One region of the Microbispora maris genome, then DNA from elsewhere that is predicted to be linked to it. Evidence: riboswitches for the same ligand, from Rfam matches in the RefSeq annotation. Region 1 holds a riboswitch; each other region holds the start of a gene.
The links. A riboswitch is a leader RNA that binds a small molecule or an ion and turns the genes downstream of it on or off. The one in region 1 is predicted to bind cyclic di-AMP.
Positions count from the first base shown of each region.

Region 1 (4,385 bases):
TGCGCTCGATGATCTGAGAGTGCCGTTTCCCCGGCGAGGGCGCCGGAGGCCGTCAGGACTGGGCGAACATCTGGTCGTAGACGCCGGAGTGGCGGCGGCCGGCCATGAAGTCCAGGAACCGGCGGACGAACTCGCCACGGGTCAGCCGCTCGCCGGCGTCGCCGCCGCCCGGGTCCTGGTCGAAGGCCGTCCGGAAGAGAGCCCGGCACTCCCGGGCGTCGATGACCTGGTCGTCGTCCGTGTCGGTGACGTCGAACAGGACCTCGGCGATCCGGATGAGGGCGGAGCCGGCCATGGCGGCCGCCGCGGCGGCGTACTCGTCGCGGGTGATGCGTCCGTCGCCGTCGGTGTCCAGCTCTTTCTGCAGCTCGCGCCACCAGTCGGCGAAGGCGGCGAACAGGCGTTCCTCGTCCTGGGTGTCCAGGTCGAGCCGGGTGGCGATCTCCCGCGCCATCGCGGCGAGGTCGGGCCAGCCGAGGCGGCCGTCGCCGGTCTGGTCGAGCACCTCGGAGAAGAACCGCGAGGCGGAGCGCACCGCCGAGTCGCCGGCGGCCGCCGTCTCCTGACCGGGCGTGAGCAGGCGCAGCAGCGCCCCGGCTTTCGCCACGCCACGGCGTAGCCCCGCCAGCGCCTCGCCGCCGCGTTGGGGCGCGTAGCCCGGGTCGAGCATGGTCATGACCGTGTCCAGCCGTGTCCACGACTCGGGGAGCAGCCGGGTCGCGAGACTCGTGGACAGGCAGGTGGCCTGCATCAGCGTGCGCGTGCCCGGCACCTCGGCGACCCCCAGCCGTGCGCGGAGCGACTCGGGCAGCGACGCCACGATGATCGCGCTGGCCGTGGGCCCGGCGATCGCCCTGCCCGCCGCCCACACGGCCGGCTGATCGCGGAGCAGAGGGGGCGCGGGTACCTGCGCGAACAGGCGGTCGAGGATGACGTGGACCGCTTCGGTGTTCTCCAGTCGCTCCTCCACGACGGACGTGTAGTAGCGCCAGAACTCCCGCAATGTGGGCGGAAGCTTGCCGCCGTAGGGGTCCATCAGTGCGAGGAACGCCTGGAACTCGGCGTACAGCCGGTCCAGGGCGGGGCCGTCGAGGGACTCGCCGCTGAGCCGGCACATCGTGACCGAGGACTCGAACAGCGTCGCCACCACCCAGGCGCGTGCCTCGGGATCCGCGGCGTTGAACGGGCGGTTCTCGGCGTCGGCGCCGGTGATGCGGGCGTGCAGGCGGTTGAGCCGGGCCGCCTCCCGCTGCCGCACCCGGGGGTCGGGGTCGACCATCCGCTGCGCGCTGAGCACGGTGTTGCGCAGGCGCCGCCACGGGTGTGCGACGAAGGTCGAGTTGGTGATCAGCGCGGCGCCGATCTGCGGGTACGCGGCCTCCAGGACGATGGCCCGGCTCGCCACCAGCCCCCAGCGTGCCTGGTGGGTCAACCGGTGAAGCATCGATCCCGGGCCGAGCGGATCGGCGTCGGTTCCGGCGGGTTCGGCGTGGCTCATCGACATTCCTTTCCTGTCAGGGCCGGTGCCCGCACCCCGCCGAACCGGCGGTCGCGCCGCCGGTAGGTCTCCAGGCATTCCCAGAAGTGCCCGGCGCGGAAGTCCGGCCACAGCACCCGGGGGAAGACCCATTCGGCGTAGGCCACCTGCCACAGCATGAAGTTGGAGATCCGCTGCTCTCCGGAGGTGCGGATGACCAGGTCCACCTCCGGCATGTCCGGGTGGGGCAGACGCCGGGCGAAGCTCTCCTCGGTGACCTGCTCGGGCGGCACACCGTCGCGGATCAGCGACCGGGCGGCCTCCACGATGTCGCGGCGGCCCCCGTGGTCGAACGCCACGGTCAACGTCATCCGCCGGTTGTCGCGGGTCAGCGCCGTCAGATCGGCGATGTCACGGGCCAGCGCGGGCGGGATCCGCGGGTCGGTGACACCGAGGAACCGGCAGCGGATCCCGCGCATGTGCAGGGACAAGGCGTGTTTGCGGATGGCGCGGCGAATCAGCCGGAGCAGGTCGTCGACCTCGGCGGCCGGGCGCCGCCAGTTCTCGGTGGAAAAGGCGTACAGGCTCAACCACCCGACGCCGGCCGTGTGGGCCGCCTCGATGACATCGATCACGGCGGCCTCCGCCGCCCGATGCCCCTCGACGCGGGACAGCGACCGCTGCGCGGCCCATCGGCCGTTCCCATCCATGACGCAGGCCACGTGATGAGGCACGCCTCTCACATCGCCCGCCGCGGGGAGGAGTACATGGTCACTTCCGTCGGTCGCCGACATCCCGGCCCTGCTTTCGGGGGAGGGGAGGAGAGTGATCTCTCCGGAGACGGACTCTTTCACGGATCGTGATCCGATGACTACTTACCGTCGGTAGTCATGATCCTTACCCTGCTCGGCCGGGTCGGGGGGCCTCCGGCCCCCGTCTCCATGGGCGGGTCCGGGTTGTCGCAGGTAAAGACGTGTTTTGTCCCGTTTACACCATTCTGGTGGTGTGTGTACCTTTAGGGCACACGGTTCGGGGTACCCACCGGCTTCCGGTTCCGGATCCCTTGCCGTGTCGTTGCCCGGTCCGCGCGGTCCCATGACCGTGCGGCCGCCGAATCCGCGATCAGCGGAGCCGGGGACCCACTTCTCTCCGGGGTGAATCGGGAGCAGCCCCCAGATGCGCCCGTAGGGCACTTCCTGCCCGAACCCGTCAGCTAACCCGGTAGGCGGCATGGAAGCAAGGAGTCAGCCCCGACATGTCCACCCATCGCCCCTCCCTCGGCCGCCGGCCCTCCGGCCGGCGCCTGCGCTCCGCCCTCGCGGCGGCGGCCCTCGCGGTCTCGGCCGCCACGGCCGGCGTCACGGCGGCCGTGGCGCTGCCCGCCCCGGCCTACGCCAACCCGCACACGTACGGCCAGGACGTCTCCGGCTACGAGGCCGACCACGACTGGATGAACAGCCGTGCGCAGTTCGGCTTCATCAAGGCGACCGAGGGCACGTCCTGGGTCGACTCGTCCTTCCCCCGGCACTGGCGTGAGCTGGACAAGAAGGGCATCGTCCGCGGCGTCTACCACTACGGTCATCCCTCGAACGACCCCATCGCCGAGGCCGACCACTTCCTCGACGTGGTGGGCTCGCAGCCGGGCAAGCCCGGCGACATCCTCGTGCTCGACCTGGAGACCAGCGACGGCCAGTCGGTCGAGCACGTCAACGAGTGGGCCAGGGCCTGGCTGGAGTACGTGACGGCCAAGACCGGGACGAAGCCGATGTTCTACAGCGGCTGGAACTTCGCCGACAAGTACGGCCGCGGCCTCGGCGACTACCCGCTCTGGGTGGCCCACTACAGCAAGGCGCCGGGCGACATCACGCCGCCCGCCGACTGGAAGTCCTGGGCGATCCACCAGTACACCGACTCGCCAATCGACCAGAACGTCTCCGCGCTGACGCCCGCCCAGCTGCGCGCGCTCGGCCGTCCGTAGCCGCACGGTCCCCGGGACGGGCGTCCCGTCCCGGGGACCGCGCCGGCCTCAGACCACCGCGCCGGAGCCGTCGCGCCGCGCGGGCTTGACCCGCGGTGCGGCGGGAGCCGGCGGCGGCTGGCTGGAGCGCCGCTCCAGCGCGATCGCCACCGGCCCGGCCACGAAGGACGACGACAGCGTGCCCACCACGATGCCGATCAGCAGGGCGACGGCGAAGTCCCGCAGCGAGTCGCCGCCGAACACGGCCAGCGCCGCCAGGATGAACAGCGCCCCGAGCCCGGTGTTCACCGTGCGCGGCGCGGTCTGCAGGATGGCGGCGTTCACCACGCGGCCGAACGGCTCGCCGCGCCGTATCGGCCACAGCTCGCGCACCCGGTCGAACAGCACGACCTTGTCGTTGACCGAGTAACCGATGATCGTGAGCATCGCCGCCAGGAACACCCCGTCGATCGGCTTGCCCAGCCAGGCGAACGTGCCGATGACGACGGCCGCGTCCACGAACAGCGCCGCCACGGCCGCGGTGCCGAACGTCCACCGGAACCGGAACGCCAGGTAGGCGAGCTGCGCGGCGAGCGCGACGGCGAGCGCGATGATCGCGTTGCGGCGCAGCTCCTCGCCCAGGCTCGGCCCGATGAGCTCGTCGCGCTGCTTGGTGACCTCGCCCACGCTGCGGTCGAGCGCCTCCTCCACACGGACCACGTCGTCGGCGCTGATCTGCCCGGTGCGCACCGAGATCGCGTCGTCCGACCGCTGCACGACGGCCGAGGGGAACCCGGCGTCCGCGACCGCCTGCCTGGCCGCCCCGACGTCGACGGGCCTGCTCGTGCCGAACTCCACGATGCGGCCGCCGGTGAACTCGACGCCGTAGTTCAGGCCGCGGGTGACCAGCCCCGCCCCCGCGAGCACGAGCAGCCCGGCCGCGACGGCGAG
Region 1 is NZ_JBDJAW010000020.1:13,637-18,021, forward strand. It holds gene AAH991_RS23080 (acyl-CoA dehydrogenase family protein) at 1-17, shown strand, start outside; gene AAH991_RS23085 (oxygenase MpaB family protein) at 53-1,498, opposite strand; gene uppS (polyprenyl diphosphate synthase) at 1,495-2,211, opposite strand; cyclic di-AMP (ydaO/yuaA leader) riboswitch at 2,576-2,720, shown strand; gene AAH991_RS23095 (glycoside hydrolase family 25 protein) at 2,733-3,455, shown strand; gene secD (protein translocase subunit SecD) at 3,504-4,385, opposite strand, start outside.

Region 2 (4,385 bases), on a different contig from region 1:
CGCGATGCAGATCAGCGACCTGGCCGTCTGGGTCCGCGGCCTCGACGAGCCGTCGGTCGCGCCGCTGCTGTCCACGTTGCGGCAGCTCCTCGACTCGTTCGTGGAGATCGGGCTGGGCTATCTGTCGCTCGACCGGGCGTCGGGCACGCTGTCGGGCGGCGAGGCGCAGCGCGTCAAGATGATCCGCCACCTCGGCTCATCGCTGACCGACGTCACCTACGTCTTCGACGAGCCCACGACGGGCCTGCACCCCCATGACATCCAGCGGATGAACGACCTGCTGCTCCGGCTGCGGGACAAGGGCAACACGGTGCTGGTCGTGGAGCACAAGCCGGAGATGATCGCCATCGCCGACCACGTCGTCGACCTCGGCCCCGGCGCAGGTACGGCGGGCGGCACCGTCTGCTTCGAGGGGACCGTCGAGGGCCTGCGGACCAGTGGCACCGTCACCGGGCGCCACTTCGACGATCGGGCCGCCCTGAAGAAGACGGTGCGCAAGCCCGGCGGCACGCTGCAGATCCGCGGCGCGACGGCCAACAACCTGCGCGACGTCGACGTCGACATCCCGCTCGGCGTGCTCGTCGTCGTCACCGGAGTCGCCGGGTCGGGCAAGAGCTCGCTCATCCACGGGTCGGTCCCCGCCGGCGCGGGGGTGGTATCGGTCGACCAGGGCGGGATCCGCGGCTCGCGGCGCAGCAACCCGGCGACGTACACCGGGCTGCTCGACCCGATCCGCAAGGCGTTCGCGAAGGCCAACGGCGTGAAGCCGGCGCTGTTCAGCGCCAACTCCGAGGGCGCCTGCCCCACCTGCAACGGCGCCGGCGTCGTCTACACCGACCTCGCGATGATGGCCGGCGTCTCCACCACCTGCGAGGAGTGCGAGGGGAAGCGGTTCCAGGCATCGGTGCTGGAGCACCGCCTCGGCGGGCGCGACATCAGCGAGGTGCTCGCGATGCCGGTGACCGAGGCCCAGGAGTTCTTCGGCGCCGGCGAGGCGCGCACACCGGCCGCGCGTGCCATCCTCGACCGGCTCGCCGACGTCGGGCTCGGCTACATCACCCTCGGCCAGCCGCTGACCACGCTGTCCGGCGGCGAGCGGCAGCGGCTCAAGCTGGCCACCCACATGGCCGACAAGGGCGGGATCTACGTCCTCGACGAGCCGACCGCCGGCCTTCACCTCGCCGACGTCGAGCAGTTGCTCGCGCTGCTGGACCGCCTGGTCGACGCCGGCAAGTCGGTCATCGTCATCGAGCACCACCAGGCGGTGATGGCGCACGCCGACTGGATCATCGACCTCGGCCCCGGCGCGGGTCACGACGGTGGCCGGATCGTCTTCGAGGGCACCCCGGCCGACCTCGTCGCCGCCCGCTCCACGCTCACCGGCGAGCACCTCGCGGCCTACGTCGGCGCCTGACCGGGGCCACGGGCGAGTGCCCGGGGGCGTCCAAGCGCCGATATGTCGAAGCGCGCCGGGGTCACCGGCGCGCTTCGCAGGTCGGGGCGTCAGCCGTCAGGAGGCGGCAGCAGCCGCGGTGGCGGCTTCGCCCGGGTACATCGGGTAGCCGTACCCCACCACCTGCCAGGTGGGACGGGTGCGGGCCTCGACGGCGCCGTTGCCGGTGTTGCCCTCGATGGTCCGGATGGTGCCGTCGCCGTTGTCCTTGACGACGAGGCCGACGTGCACGATGTCGTCGATGTCCTCGCTGCCGTTCCAGTTGAAGAACACCACCGCGCCCGGCTTGGGCGTGCGGCCCCAGCGGCCGTGGTCGGCGAACCAGTGGGCGTGCTCGACGGTGTAGGCGTCGGAGCCCATGACCGGCCCGATGCCGAGCTGGTGGCCGACCCAGGAGACGAACATGTCACACCAGGGCGCGTTCAGGTAAGCCTTCAGGGTGCCGCCGTCGCGGGCGAGGGTCTCCCGGGCACGGGCCGTGGACATGTACCACTGCTGGAACTTCGTCCCGCCGCCGTAGGCGTTCTCGCTGATCCCGACCTGGCTCTTGGCCAGGCTCAGCACGTCGGCGGCGCTGACCTTGGGCAGGGTCTTGGCGATCTCGGCCATGGACTGCGTGGCCGCCGGGCCCTTGCCGCTGGCAGGGTTGTCGGCGTGCGCGGCCGGTGCCGCGACCAGCACGGCCGAGGCGAGAGCGGTGCTCGCGAGGGCAGCGCGGATACAGGTGTTGAGGACGTGCATGGTGGGGCGGACTCCCTTACTTCCATGCCGCCTACCGGGTTAGCTGACGGGTTCGGGCTGGAAGGCGCCCTACGGCAGGCATGCCGATTCACCCCAGGAGAGGTGGGTCCCCGGCTCCGCGCGGACGCGGACTCGGCGGCCGGGCGGCAAGCCGGGATCGGCCGGCCGCGTCGGTCTGAGGAGGGCTTCTTGACCATTGAATGAGCAAGTGCGCCCTGAGCTGCCTAAAAGGTAATAGACCAGGTCAAACCGGTCAAGTTAGAACAACTCGGATTTTACTCGCGAGTAGGGAGAGACCGGGCGACGGTGGGTACGGCACCCAGGATGTGATCACCCCTGGCCCGGCCCGGGCAGGCGTACGGTCACCGCCAGGCCGCCCGCCGGCCGGGCGAGCGCCTCCGCCGTGCCGCCGTGCGCCACCGCGATGGCCCGGACGATCGACAGGCCCAGCCCCGCCCCCCGGGCGGAGCGGACGCGGTCGCCGCCGAGCCGGCGGAACGGCTCGAACAGGTCGTCCACCTCGTACGGCGGGACCAGGGGCCCGGTGTTCTCCACCGTCACGCTCACCCCGGTCTCGTCCTCCCGCAGCCGGACCCAGACCTCCCCGTCCCGTACGTTGTACTTGATCGCGTTCTCCAGCAGGTTGACCAGGCAGCGCTCCAGGAGGAGCGGGTCGCCGTGCGCGACCGCCCGGCGCAGGTCCTCGTGGACGACCACCTTCCCGCGGCGCGGCTGCAGGTCGATCTGCTCCATGGCCGTACGGACGACCTGCCCCAGGTCGACCGGGCGGCGGGCGGTGAGCTCCTGCTCCGACTGGGCCAGCATGAGCAGGCCCTCGATCAGCCGCTCATGCCTGGCGTTGGCGCCGAGCAGCGCCCGGGCCAGCGCCTTGAGGTCCTCCGACGCCGCCGGCTCCTCCAGCGACACCTCCAGCACCGTACGGTTGACCGCGAGCGGGGTGCGCAGCTCGTGGGAGGCGTTGGCGATGAACCGGCGCTGGGCGTCGAACACCCGGTGCAGCCGGTCGAGCATCGCGTCGAAGGTGTCGGCGAGCCGTTTGACCTCGTCCTGGGGGCCGCTCAGCGCGATCCGCTCGTGCAGCGTGCTCTCCGACAGCCGCTGCGCGGTCTCGGTCACCCGCTCGAGCGGGCGCAGCGCGCGATCGGCCACCAGGTATCCCAGCAGCACCGCGACGGCCCCGACAAGGACCATGACGATCATCGACGACCCGAGGACGTCGCTCAGCACGCCGGCCGCCCCCTGCTCGACATCGGTGCGCACCCGCTGCGCGAGCATGTCGGCGCCGGGCAGCGTGCCCCCCGGGACGGCGCCGGGGGCGCCCCCGCCGGTGACCTTCGACGCCACCGCCACCACGAACCGCTGGTTGAGCGCGCGGGCCGTCAGCAGGTGGGTGAACCACAGCAGCACCGACCCCGCCACGAAGAACAGCCCGCCGTACAGCAGGGCGAGCCGCATGCGCAGGCCCAGCCTGCCCCAGAAGAACAGGGCACGGGTCACAGCCGGTACCCCCGGCCCGGCACGTTCTCGATCACAGCAGGGCCGCCCAGCTTGCGGCGCAGCGAGGTGATCGTGACGCGCAGCACGCCCGTCCCGGCCTCGGAGTGCTCGTCCCACACGTTCGCGCGCAGCCGTGCCGAGGTGACCAGGTCGCCGCCCGCCCGCATGAGCTCGTGCAGCACGTCGAACTCCCTGCGGCCCAGCGCCACCTGACGCCCGTCCCGCACGACCGTACGGCGGGCGGGGTCGAGCCGGATCCCGGCCCGCTCCAGCACGGGCGGCGCCGCACGGGACGAGCGCCGGGCCAGCGCCCGGATCCGGGCCACCAGTTCGGCGAACGCGAACGGCTTGACCAGGTAGTCGTCGGCGCCCAGAGACAGGCCCCCGACCCGGTCCCTGACCCGCCCGGCCGCGGTCAGCATGAGGATGCGGCTCGCCCCGCCCGCGCCGATCAGCTCCCGGCAGACCTCGTCCCCGTGCACGTCGGGCAGGTCGCGGTCCAGCACGACCACGTCGTAGTCGACGTAGGAGGTCAGCTCCAGCGCCTCCCGGCCGTCGTAGGCCACGTCCACGGCGATCGCGTGCAGCCGCAGCCCCCGGGCGACGGCGTCGGCCAGCTGTTCCTCGTCCTCGACCACGAGCACCCGCATCCCAACCTCCCGCTCGGCTACGA
Region 2 is NZ_JBDJAW010000012.1:180,760-185,144, reverse strand. It holds gene AAH991_RS17125 (ATP-binding cassette domain-containing protein) at 1-1,414, shown strand, start outside; gene AAH991_RS17120 (CHAP domain-containing protein) at 1,511-2,194, opposite strand; cyclic di-AMP (ydaO/yuaA leader) riboswitch at 2,209-2,342, opposite strand; gene AAH991_RS17115 (sensor histidine kinase) at 2,525-3,712, opposite strand; gene AAH991_RS17110 (response regulator transcription factor) at 3,709-4,362, opposite strand.
Region 2: linked by a shared signal. The riboswitch ahead of AAH991_RS17120 (CHAP domain-containing protein) and the one ahead of AAH991_RS23095 (glycoside hydrolase family 25 protein) in region 1 are both predicted to bind cyclic di-AMP.

Region 3 (4,385 bases), on a different contig from region 1:
GACATCGATGTCCAGAGCTTTGCCGTGGCCAACCTTCGCCGCCGCCCCGAGGTCGTCGAGACCGGCGGTTTCGTCGCCGGGTTCGATCCCGGAACCCGCAGTCCGCACATCAACTACGCCACCCCCCTGCCCGGAGCCCGGCCGTCCGCGCGGGACGTCGCGGCGCTGGTCGCGGCGTTCCGCGAGCGCGGGCTGAGGCCCCGGCTCGAGTTCGCGCCGGACGCCGCGCCCGGTGTGGAGCCCGCGCTCACCCGGGCGGGCTTCGGCGTGGAGGCGGTGCACGACTACCTCGTCTGCACGCCGGAGACGCTGACGCCGCGGAGCGACGGCGGCCCCCTGGTGGAGACGCCGGTCGCGGACCACGACTACCTGTCGATCGACGCCGCCCTGTCCGAGGCGTTCGGCGCCGGGTTCACCGGCTCGCCGGAAGGCGCGGCCCGGCTGCGCCGCCTGCAGGAGAGCGGCGGGGCGGTGCGGTTCGTCCGGGCGCAGGACGGCGGCTGCGCCGGCGCGGCCACCTGCTCGGCCCCCGCCGTCGGCACGTCGGAACTCGCCGGTGTCGGCACGCGGCCGGCCTTCCGCGGCCGAGGCGTCGCCGCCGCGGTCACCGCCGCGCTGACCGCGGAGATGTTCGCCCGGGACGCGCGGTCGGTGTGGCTCGAGTACGGCGGCGAGGGGTCGCGGCGCGTCTACGAACGCGTCGGCTACCGGCCGTCGGGCACCCGCCTGTACATGTCGCTCGACGAGTGACCCGTCCGGCACGGCTCGCCGGCCGGTAATCGCCGGCCGGCGGCCCGCACGGCGGCGGGCCTCCGGGTCCGCCGCCGGTGGCGTACGACCCCGTCAGGCGGGTGCGGGCCCGCGGGCGGCCGAGGCGAGCCCGGGCGGCGCCGCGGCCAGGGCCTTGTGGATCGCCTCGACCAGGGCGAGCGCCGCCTCCTCGGTGAGCTCGATCGCGACCCGGGCCGACGGGCCCTCGGCCGGGTTGGTGAGGTCGATGTTCACCGTGTGTTCCCGGCAGGCATGGTAGGGATGGTCGACGTAGACCATGCCGTCGGTGACCGTGAACCAGCCCGACGCTCCCTTGGCGGCGCCGTCGATCCGGAACTTCTCGGTGAGATAGGTGCACATCTGGTCCTCCTCAGGCGGCGAGGTGGCGGCCGAAGAAACCGAAGACCTTCTTCCAGCCCTCCACCGCGGCGGCGGGACGGTAGTTCGGCCGGTCCACGGAGAAGAACGCGTGGCCGGCGTCCGGGAAGACGTGGAACTCGTGCTCCTTGCCGAGTCTCGTCAGCTCGGCGTCGAGCACCGCGACCTCGTCCGGCGAGGGGAAGCGGTCGTCCGCGCCGAAGAGCCCGAGCAGCGGGCAGGACAGGTCGGCGGCCCGGGAGATCAGCGGCTCGGCCCTGAGCGGGAAGTCGGCCGGCGGCGCGGTGACGACGAAGGCCCCGTAGCAGTCGACGGCCGCGTCGATCCGCAGCGAGCAGGCGGCCAGGAACGTCTGCCGGCCACCCGAGCAGTAGCCGATCACCCCGACCCTGCCGTTGGCGTGCTCCAGGCCCTTGAGGTAGGCCGCGGCGCCCGCGACGTCGCCGACGAGCTGCTCGTCCGGGACGCCTCCCTTGGCCCGGGCCGCCGCGGCCTGGTCGTCCGGGCTGACCCCGGCGCCCTCGCGGGAGTACAGGTTGGGGCAGATCGCGGCGTATCCGTGTGCGGCGAACCGGCGCACGATCTCCTTGGTGGCCTCGTCGTACCCGGGCAGGTGGTGGATCACCACAACCCCGCCGTGGGGGCCGGAGCCGAGCGGCCGGGCGGCGTACGCCTCGAGATCGGCGCCTTCGTGTCCGGTGACGGCGACCGTGCCGGCCCATATCGCGTCGTTCATCGGGAGTCCTTCCCCTGGATCAGGTCGGTGCGCGGCCGGCGGCGTGGCCGCGTCCGGAAGCCCAACGATAGTAGTTGCTTTTGCTAACTAAGTTTCGGGAGAGGCGATGCCGCCCCGCCGCGAGCGCGGCGGGGCTCGGGACCGCCGCCCGGGGAGGTGCCGCCCCGCCCGGCGCGGGTGCCGTAGGGCTGTGTGTCCTATCTCACCGAGGACGGGCCGCGACCGCGAGGACCAGCGGGAGTGTCGCGCGGCGGCGGCCCGAATGGGGCCGTTTGCCGGTTTTTGGGCCGTGTCTTACTTGTTATCTACTATGCTTCCCGTGTCGCGCCGGTGTGCGGTCCTCAACCCGAGGACGACCGGCGACCGCCGAATCCCGGACGTCATCCATCCCGGGAACCGGGGACCCATGTCTCTTGGGGTGAATCCGGACCATCCGGTAGGGCTACTCCTGGCCCGAACCCGTCAGCTAACCCGGTAGGCGGCCAAGGAGAGGAGAGCGCGTGGAGTGTCGGCTCCACCTGCCGATCCGGTCCGCGTCGCATCGACGGACCGCTTGCCCGCCCTGGAACGTCTCCAGGCTTCCGGGGTGACGGCGCGCCCGTGACGGGCTGCCGCATCTCCCATTTCTGATTCCGCCCCGCCGGGCCGTGCCCTCGTACGGCCATGCCGTCGTGCCGTCACGCCAGGTGGGCCGGTTCGTCACGTCTCGAAGCGCGCCATGAGGAGCCTCCGATTTCCAGCGATCCCATAGCTCGACAGCTGCTCGACGCCGTCCGCCCGGAACTGGGCTACCGCGAACGAGCGGGAAAACATACGAAGTTCGGCGAATGGTACGCCGACAACGTGGCCAAGGACCCCGACTTCAAGACCGCCCCCTGGTGCGACATGTTCGTCTCCTGGGCGGCGAACCGGGCCGGGGTTCAGGACCACGTCGGCGAGTTCGCGCTGACCACGCGGCACGCCAAGTGGTTCAAGAAGAAGCACGCCTGGAGCGACAAGCCCGAGCCGGGCGCCGTGGTCTTCTTCGACTGGTCGGGAAGCAAGAACGTCCGCGACATCGACCACGTCGGCGTGGTCGAGAAGGTCGTGGGCGGGAAGGTGCACACGATCGAGGGCAACGTCGACGGCGTCTGGCTGAAGCGTAAGGTGCGCGACAAGAACAAGATCGTCGGGTACGGCCTGCCCCGCAAGGTCAAGGCGACGCCCAAGGTGACGGTGACGGTTCAGCCCGTGGCCGCGGTGAACGCCGGAGTCCAGGGTCCGGCCGGGCCCACCACCAGGAACATGGCGGCGCAACAGGGGCACTCTCCCGACGTCGTGTGGTCGCCCGGCGACGCCGTCCTGCCGGCCGGTCTGCTCTTCGCGGTGGTCTCCACCGCCGTGACCGGGCTCCGGTCCAGGGCCGTGGCGGCGCCCTCCGGCGGACGGCACCGCAGGCGCCGCACCCGCTGACCTCCGCGAGCCCGCGTCCCGAACGGCCGTGGCCGCTCACTGCTCCAGGAGGCGCTTCATCTCCTTGATCTCGGCCGACTGGCCGGAGACGACGGACGCCGCCATCCGCCGGGCCGGCTCGTAGGCTCCTGCGCGCAGTTCGTCCCGCGCCATGGTCACGGCGCCCTCGTGGTGCCGGATCATCATCGTGAGGAAGGCCCGGTCGAAGGCCCGCCCGGACAGTCCTTCGAGGCGCCGCATCTCCTCGGGGGACATCATGCCGGGCATGGGGTGGTGAGCCGGCGCGGCGCTCTCATCGGGCGTCCGTTCGCCCCAGGCGGTGAGCCAGCCGCTCATCGTCCGGATCTCGGCAGCCTGGGCGGCCTCGATCCGCTCGGCGAGCCGCCTGACCCGGGTGTCGTCCGCCCGGCTGCCGGCCAGCTTCGACATCTCCACCGCCTGGCGATGATGCGGGATCATCATCCGGGCGAACATGACGTCCTGCTCGTTGTGGTCGGCCGCCGGCGTCGTCACGGCCGGGGCGGTGGGCAGCGCGGCGGGCAGGGCCGGCGTGCCGGCGAAGGCGGCGGCTCCGTGCCCGCCCGTGCCGCTCAGCAGACCGGCCGCCAGCAGGGCCGAGGGCAGGACGTGTCCCCTCATCGCAACCACCTCCGTATTCGTCCGGACACGGTGACCGGGCCGGAACGGAGCGGCGGCCCGGCACGCGAATCCCCACCGGACCGCATGCGACGCCCCCGCCCGTGGTGTGCCCCGGGAGACGTGCCCGGCCGGATGCCGGTCATGCCTCCCACGGCCTTCCGCCGGCCGGGCCGCCGCGGGTCACCTGGGAAGGCGGCGGGTCAGCACTGGCCGTCGGCGAGAATCCAGTGGTCCGGGCCGGTCTGCCGGAGCGCGTGGACGGTGAACGTGTTCCACAGCCCCATCGCGTCGTTCGACCCCTTCGCGTAGGTGTACCCGCCGGACTGGTACGCCCGTCCCGCCGTGGTGTGGCCGTAGTTGCTCGCCCGTACGCACGTCCCCGGCGGCGTGCCGCCGGGCGAGGGACTGG
Region 3 is NZ_JBDJAW010000014.1:97,480-101,864, reverse strand. It holds gene AAH991_RS18605 (GNAT family N-acetyltransferase) at 1-750, shown strand, start outside; gene AAH991_RS18600 (DUF6295 family protein) at 844-1,131, opposite strand; gene AAH991_RS18595 (dienelactone hydrolase family protein) at 1,142-1,885, opposite strand; cyclic di-AMP (ydaO/yuaA leader) riboswitch at 2,240-2,382, shown strand; gene AAH991_RS18590 (CHAP domain-containing protein) at 2,729-3,337, shown strand; gene AAH991_RS18585 (DUF305 domain-containing protein) at 3,374-3,976, opposite strand; gene AAH991_RS18580 (extracellular catalytic domain type 1 short-chain-length polyhydroxyalkanoate depolymerase) at 4,177-4,385, opposite strand, start outside.
Region 3: linked by a shared signal. The riboswitch ahead of AAH991_RS18590 (CHAP domain-containing protein) and the one ahead of AAH991_RS23095 (glycoside hydrolase family 25 protein) in region 1 are both predicted to bind cyclic di-AMP.

Region 4 (4,385 bases), on a different contig from region 1:
GCCAGGGTGTCACGGTCCCAGGGGCGGCCCGTCCCGGGGTCGGCGATCCCGCCCCACAGGTCGACGACCTTCCGGCCGTGCAGGTATACGGCGACCGCGGCCCCCACCTCCTGCCCGCCGGACAGATTCGCCGCGAACGCCTCACGTACTGCTTCGAATCCAGGTGCGGTCTCGCCGCCGATTCCGGGCATGCGTCATCGCCTTCCGAACGATCGGGATGTGTGGGCAGGAGCCGGCGAGGCGGGCGCGGTGCTGCGGTGCCGTCTCTCGCAGAGACGAAGTTAGTCCATTGATAAAACATCGTCAACGGCGAAGACGATGTTCTCTTCCGGGTCGCGGGCGCTCGCAGAGACAAGTAGGCCGTTCATCGACTGTGGAGGCCGAACCTGACCGCCTTGACTGAGAGATGAACGGTTCATTGCTCAGGCTTGTGCATATGGGGCAGATGTGATCAAAATCAATTCACCCTTCAACTACTTGGGTGAAGGGCCACCGCACGGATGAGGAGAGGCATGAAGCGCACCATCTCCGTTCTCGCCGTCGCCAGCGGCGTCCTCGGCGCCACGCTCACCGGCGTCGGCGCCGCGTCCGCGGACACATCCGCAGTGGACTGCTCCACGGGCGGGTACACCTATGTCGTCAACAAATACGTCCCCACCAACGTCGAGGCGCCGGCGGTGGACAATCGCCTCTACAACATCGTCGGTCCGACGGCGTACACGCACGAGGTCTGCCTCGACATCCCCGACACCGAGACGTTCACGATCGAGGTCCGGATCGGGCCCACCGGGTCACAGCGAGTGATCGTGGACGACCGGCCCGGGGACAAGATCTTCCGCTTCTCGCCCGGCACCAACACCTTCTGGCAGGTCTACGGCACGCTGACCGGGCCCGGCAGCACCTACCTCTACTACACCTGGCACGAGAAGCAGATCCCGGCCTGACCCGGAACGGCCCGGCCGCCTCGCTCGCCGAGGTGGCCGGCCCTACCCCCCGAGCGCGAGAAGTCGTTCAGCAAGCCCTTCACATGGTCGGGAGCCGGCGTTCGAAGAGGATCCGGTCGGTTGAGGGCCCGTCGTAGTCAGGGTGGGGACCAGTGACCGTGAACCCCATCTTCGTGTGGAAGGCGATCGAGGCGTCGTTCTGCGGGGAGGTGATGGCCCGGACCACGGAGCGGTGGCCGGCCTGGGCGATGTCGAAGAAGCCACGGTAGAGACGGCGGGCCAGGCCATTGCCGCGGAAACGGGGATCGACGCCGACGAAGTGGATGTAGGCGGCGTCCGGCATCGAGGGGGACAGGAAGCCGACGAGGAATCCGCCGAGCCGCTCGTCGTGCTCGGCGATGATGCTCGTCCGATGGAAGTGATCGAGGAACAGGCGGGGCAGGGACCCGTGGATCGAACGGCCCCACCAGTCGTCCACGACGGCGATCACGCGGTCGTAGTCGGCCGGTTCGGCCGGACGGAGCCGGAAGTCGGGTGCCATGGCCGTCGATGCTATCGACCGTGCCGCGCGCGGCCATCGAGAGCGCCCGGGCCAAGGGGCCGGCGGATGGCTTGCGGGCCTAGTACATCGAGATGTGGACGTGGTCGTAGTGGTTGGCGGTGACTCCGCCGCGGTCGGACATGGTCCGCCAGCCGGGGTGGCCGAGGTTGTAGATGCGCTGCTGCCAGATCACGTACATCACGCCCAGCTTCGGCCCGTTCTTGATGGCCCAGGCGGCCAGGCTGTCGCCGAGCGCCTTCATCTCCGGGGAGGGCATGGCGCCGCCCGAGCTCATCATGAAGTCGCAGGCGCGTCCGAGGGGGTGCTCGCCGCTGTTCTCCGCGCGGTAGCAGCCGACCGGAAACCGCAGGTTGAAGGCCTTGCCGACCTCGGTGCGCATGAGTCGCATGCGGGGGGTGATGTTGTCGGAGCCGGCGGGCAGCTCCGGCGCCCAGGAACCGCCGGCCCGTCTGCCCGGGGCGATCGGGATGAGGGCGTCGAGCTTGTCCTTGATCTCCTCGATGAGGTCCTCGGCGTCCTCGCGTTGTGCGGCGACCTCGGCGGCCTGCGTCTTGAGCTGTCCGGCGAGCGTCTTGGCCGCGTCCGCGGCCCGCTGCCGCTCGGCGCGGATCCGGTCGAAGTGCTCGAGCCTGGCGGCCTGCTCCTCTTTGAGCTGGTAGTTCAGTGCGGCGGTGTTCATGTCGGGCAGCGCCATCGAGCTGTCGGTCTGGTAGCGCAGCCCGGCCATCTGCCGTACGGCGTCCCTGGCGGCCTCGTAATCGGCCTCCGCCTTGGCCAGCCGCCCGCGCGCGGCCTTCTCCTCGACGCGGGCCTCGGCGAGCGCGACTCGTTTGGCGTTGTAGTCGGCGATCAGCCGGTCGATCCTCTTCCGCAGGTCCGACAGCTCCTGCTTGAGCTGCTTCGCCGTCGGTTTGGGGTCGGCGGCGCCCGGGGCGGCCACGCCGAACACGAGGGCGGCGGAGGCGAGCACACCGACAGCCAGGGGGTACGCGCGGGGCAGAGCCCACTCCTCTCCACGTGCCGGCCGGGTTAGCTGACGGGTGCGGGCTGGAGGAGCCCGGGCAGGCGGCTGCCTTGACCCCAGGTTCGTGGTTGGGTCCCCGGCTCCCGGGCGAGGCGCCCGGGATTAGGCGTACCGGTTGTGACAACCGGTGCCAGGGATACTACTGGTAAAGAAACTACAGGTGCCACCCAAGTCGCAACCGTTCGGTGATCAAGCCGTGACCACCTCCCGGAGCAGCCGGGCGGCCTCCTCCGGGAGCACGTCGTTGACGAACGCGCCCATCGCCGACTCCGAGCCGGCGAGGTACTTCAGCTTGTTCGGCGCCCGCCGGATCGTGAAGAGCTGAAGGTGGAGATGGGCCAGGTCGCGCCGGTAGGTGACCGGGGCCTGGTGCCAGGCGGCGACGTACGGCATGACGACGCCGAACAGCCCGTCGAGGCGGCGCAGCACGTCGATGTAGAGCGGCGCGAAGGCGGCCCGTTCCTCCGGCGACAGCGCGGGGATGTCGGGCACCCGGCGGTGCGGGTAGACGTGCACCTCGAACGGGTACCGCGCGGCGGCCGGGACGAAGGCCGTCCAGTGCTCGTTGGCGGCCACCACCCGGGGGCCCCTCCGCTCGGCGGCCAGGACGTCCGCGAACAGGTTGCCGCCCCGGTGACGGGCGGCGGCGTCCAGCATCTGGCGCGTACGCGGCGTGACGTACGGATAGGCGTAGATCTGCCCATGGGGGTGCGGCAGCGTGATGCCGATCTCGGCGCCGCGGTTCTCGAAGCAGAAGACCTGCTCCACGCCGGGCAGCGAGGACAGCTCGGCCGTACGGTCGGCCCACGCCTCGACGACGAGCTCGGCCTGCTCGTCGCTCAGGGAGCTGAACGACGCGTTGTGGTCGGAGGTGAAGCAGACCACCTCGCAGCGCCCGATCCCCGGCCGCACCTCGCTCAGGCCGCCCACCTGCTCGTACGTCCCGGTGTTGAAGCTGAACGACGGGAACCGGTTCTCGAACACCGCCACCTCGTACGGCGAGGGGATCTCCGAGCCGGGATGGGCCGGGCAGAGCGGGCACTCCTCGGCGGACGGCAGGTGGGTGCGCGTCTGACGATGCCGGGCGACGGCCACCCACTCGTCCATCAGGGGGTCGTAGCGCAACTCGGAGGCGAGGGGGCGCGGCGGCAGGTCCCTGGGGTCGGTGGCGCTGTGGTCGGCGTCGTCGCGCCGGTCGAAGTAGATGAGCTCGCGGCCGTCGGCGAGATGGGTGATGGTGCGCTTCACAGAGCGGTCTCCAACTTTCAGCGTGCGGTGTTCTGCGTCACAGTGCGGTCTCCAGCGCGGATTCCCCGGACGGATCGGCGAGGAGGACTTCGCCGGCGTGTTCCGACAGCGCGGCGCGCGCCTCCTCCGGCAGACCGGCGTCGCTCACGACCACATCGGCCTCGCCGAGGGCGGCGATCGTGCTGATGCCGATCGTCCCCCACTTGGTGTGGTCGGCCAGGACCACGAGTTGCTGGGCGGCCGTGATGAGGGCCCGGTCGGTCTCCGCCTCCAGCAGGTTGGGCGTGGTGTATCCCGCCCTGACGCTCATGCCGTGCACGCCGAGCATGAGCGTGTCGACGTTCAAGGAGCGGACGGCCGCCACGGCCACCGGGCCGACCAGGGCGTCGGAGGGCGTGCGCACGCCTCCCACCAGCACCACGGTCTGGTCGGGCCGCCCCGCTCGGTGGAAGACGTCGGCCACCTGCACGGAGTTGGTGATCACCGTCAGCTCGGGCACGTCCACCAGGTGGTGGGCGAGGGTCCAGGTCGTGGTCCCGGCCGACAGGGCGACGGAGCTGCCCGGCCGTACGAGCATGGCCGCCCTGCGGGCGATGGCCTCCTTCTC
Region 4 is NZ_JBDJAW010000031.1:18,522-22,906, reverse strand. It holds gene AAH991_RS29360 (serine hydrolase domain-containing protein) at 1-191, opposite strand, end outside; gene AAH991_RS29355 (hypothetical protein) at 513-944, shown strand; gene AAH991_RS29350 (GNAT family N-acetyltransferase) at 1,024-1,485, opposite strand; gene AAH991_RS29345 (coiled-coil domain-containing protein) at 1,565-2,476, opposite strand; cyclic di-AMP (ydaO/yuaA leader) riboswitch at 2,511-2,649, opposite strand; gene galT (galactose-1-phosphate uridylyltransferase) at 2,720-3,778, opposite strand; gene AAH991_RS29335 (DeoR/GlpR family DNA-binding transcription regulator) at 3,816-4,385, opposite strand, start outside.
Region 4: linked by a shared signal. The riboswitch ahead of AAH991_RS29345 (coiled-coil domain-containing protein) and the one ahead of AAH991_RS23095 (glycoside hydrolase family 25 protein) in region 1 are both predicted to bind cyclic di-AMP.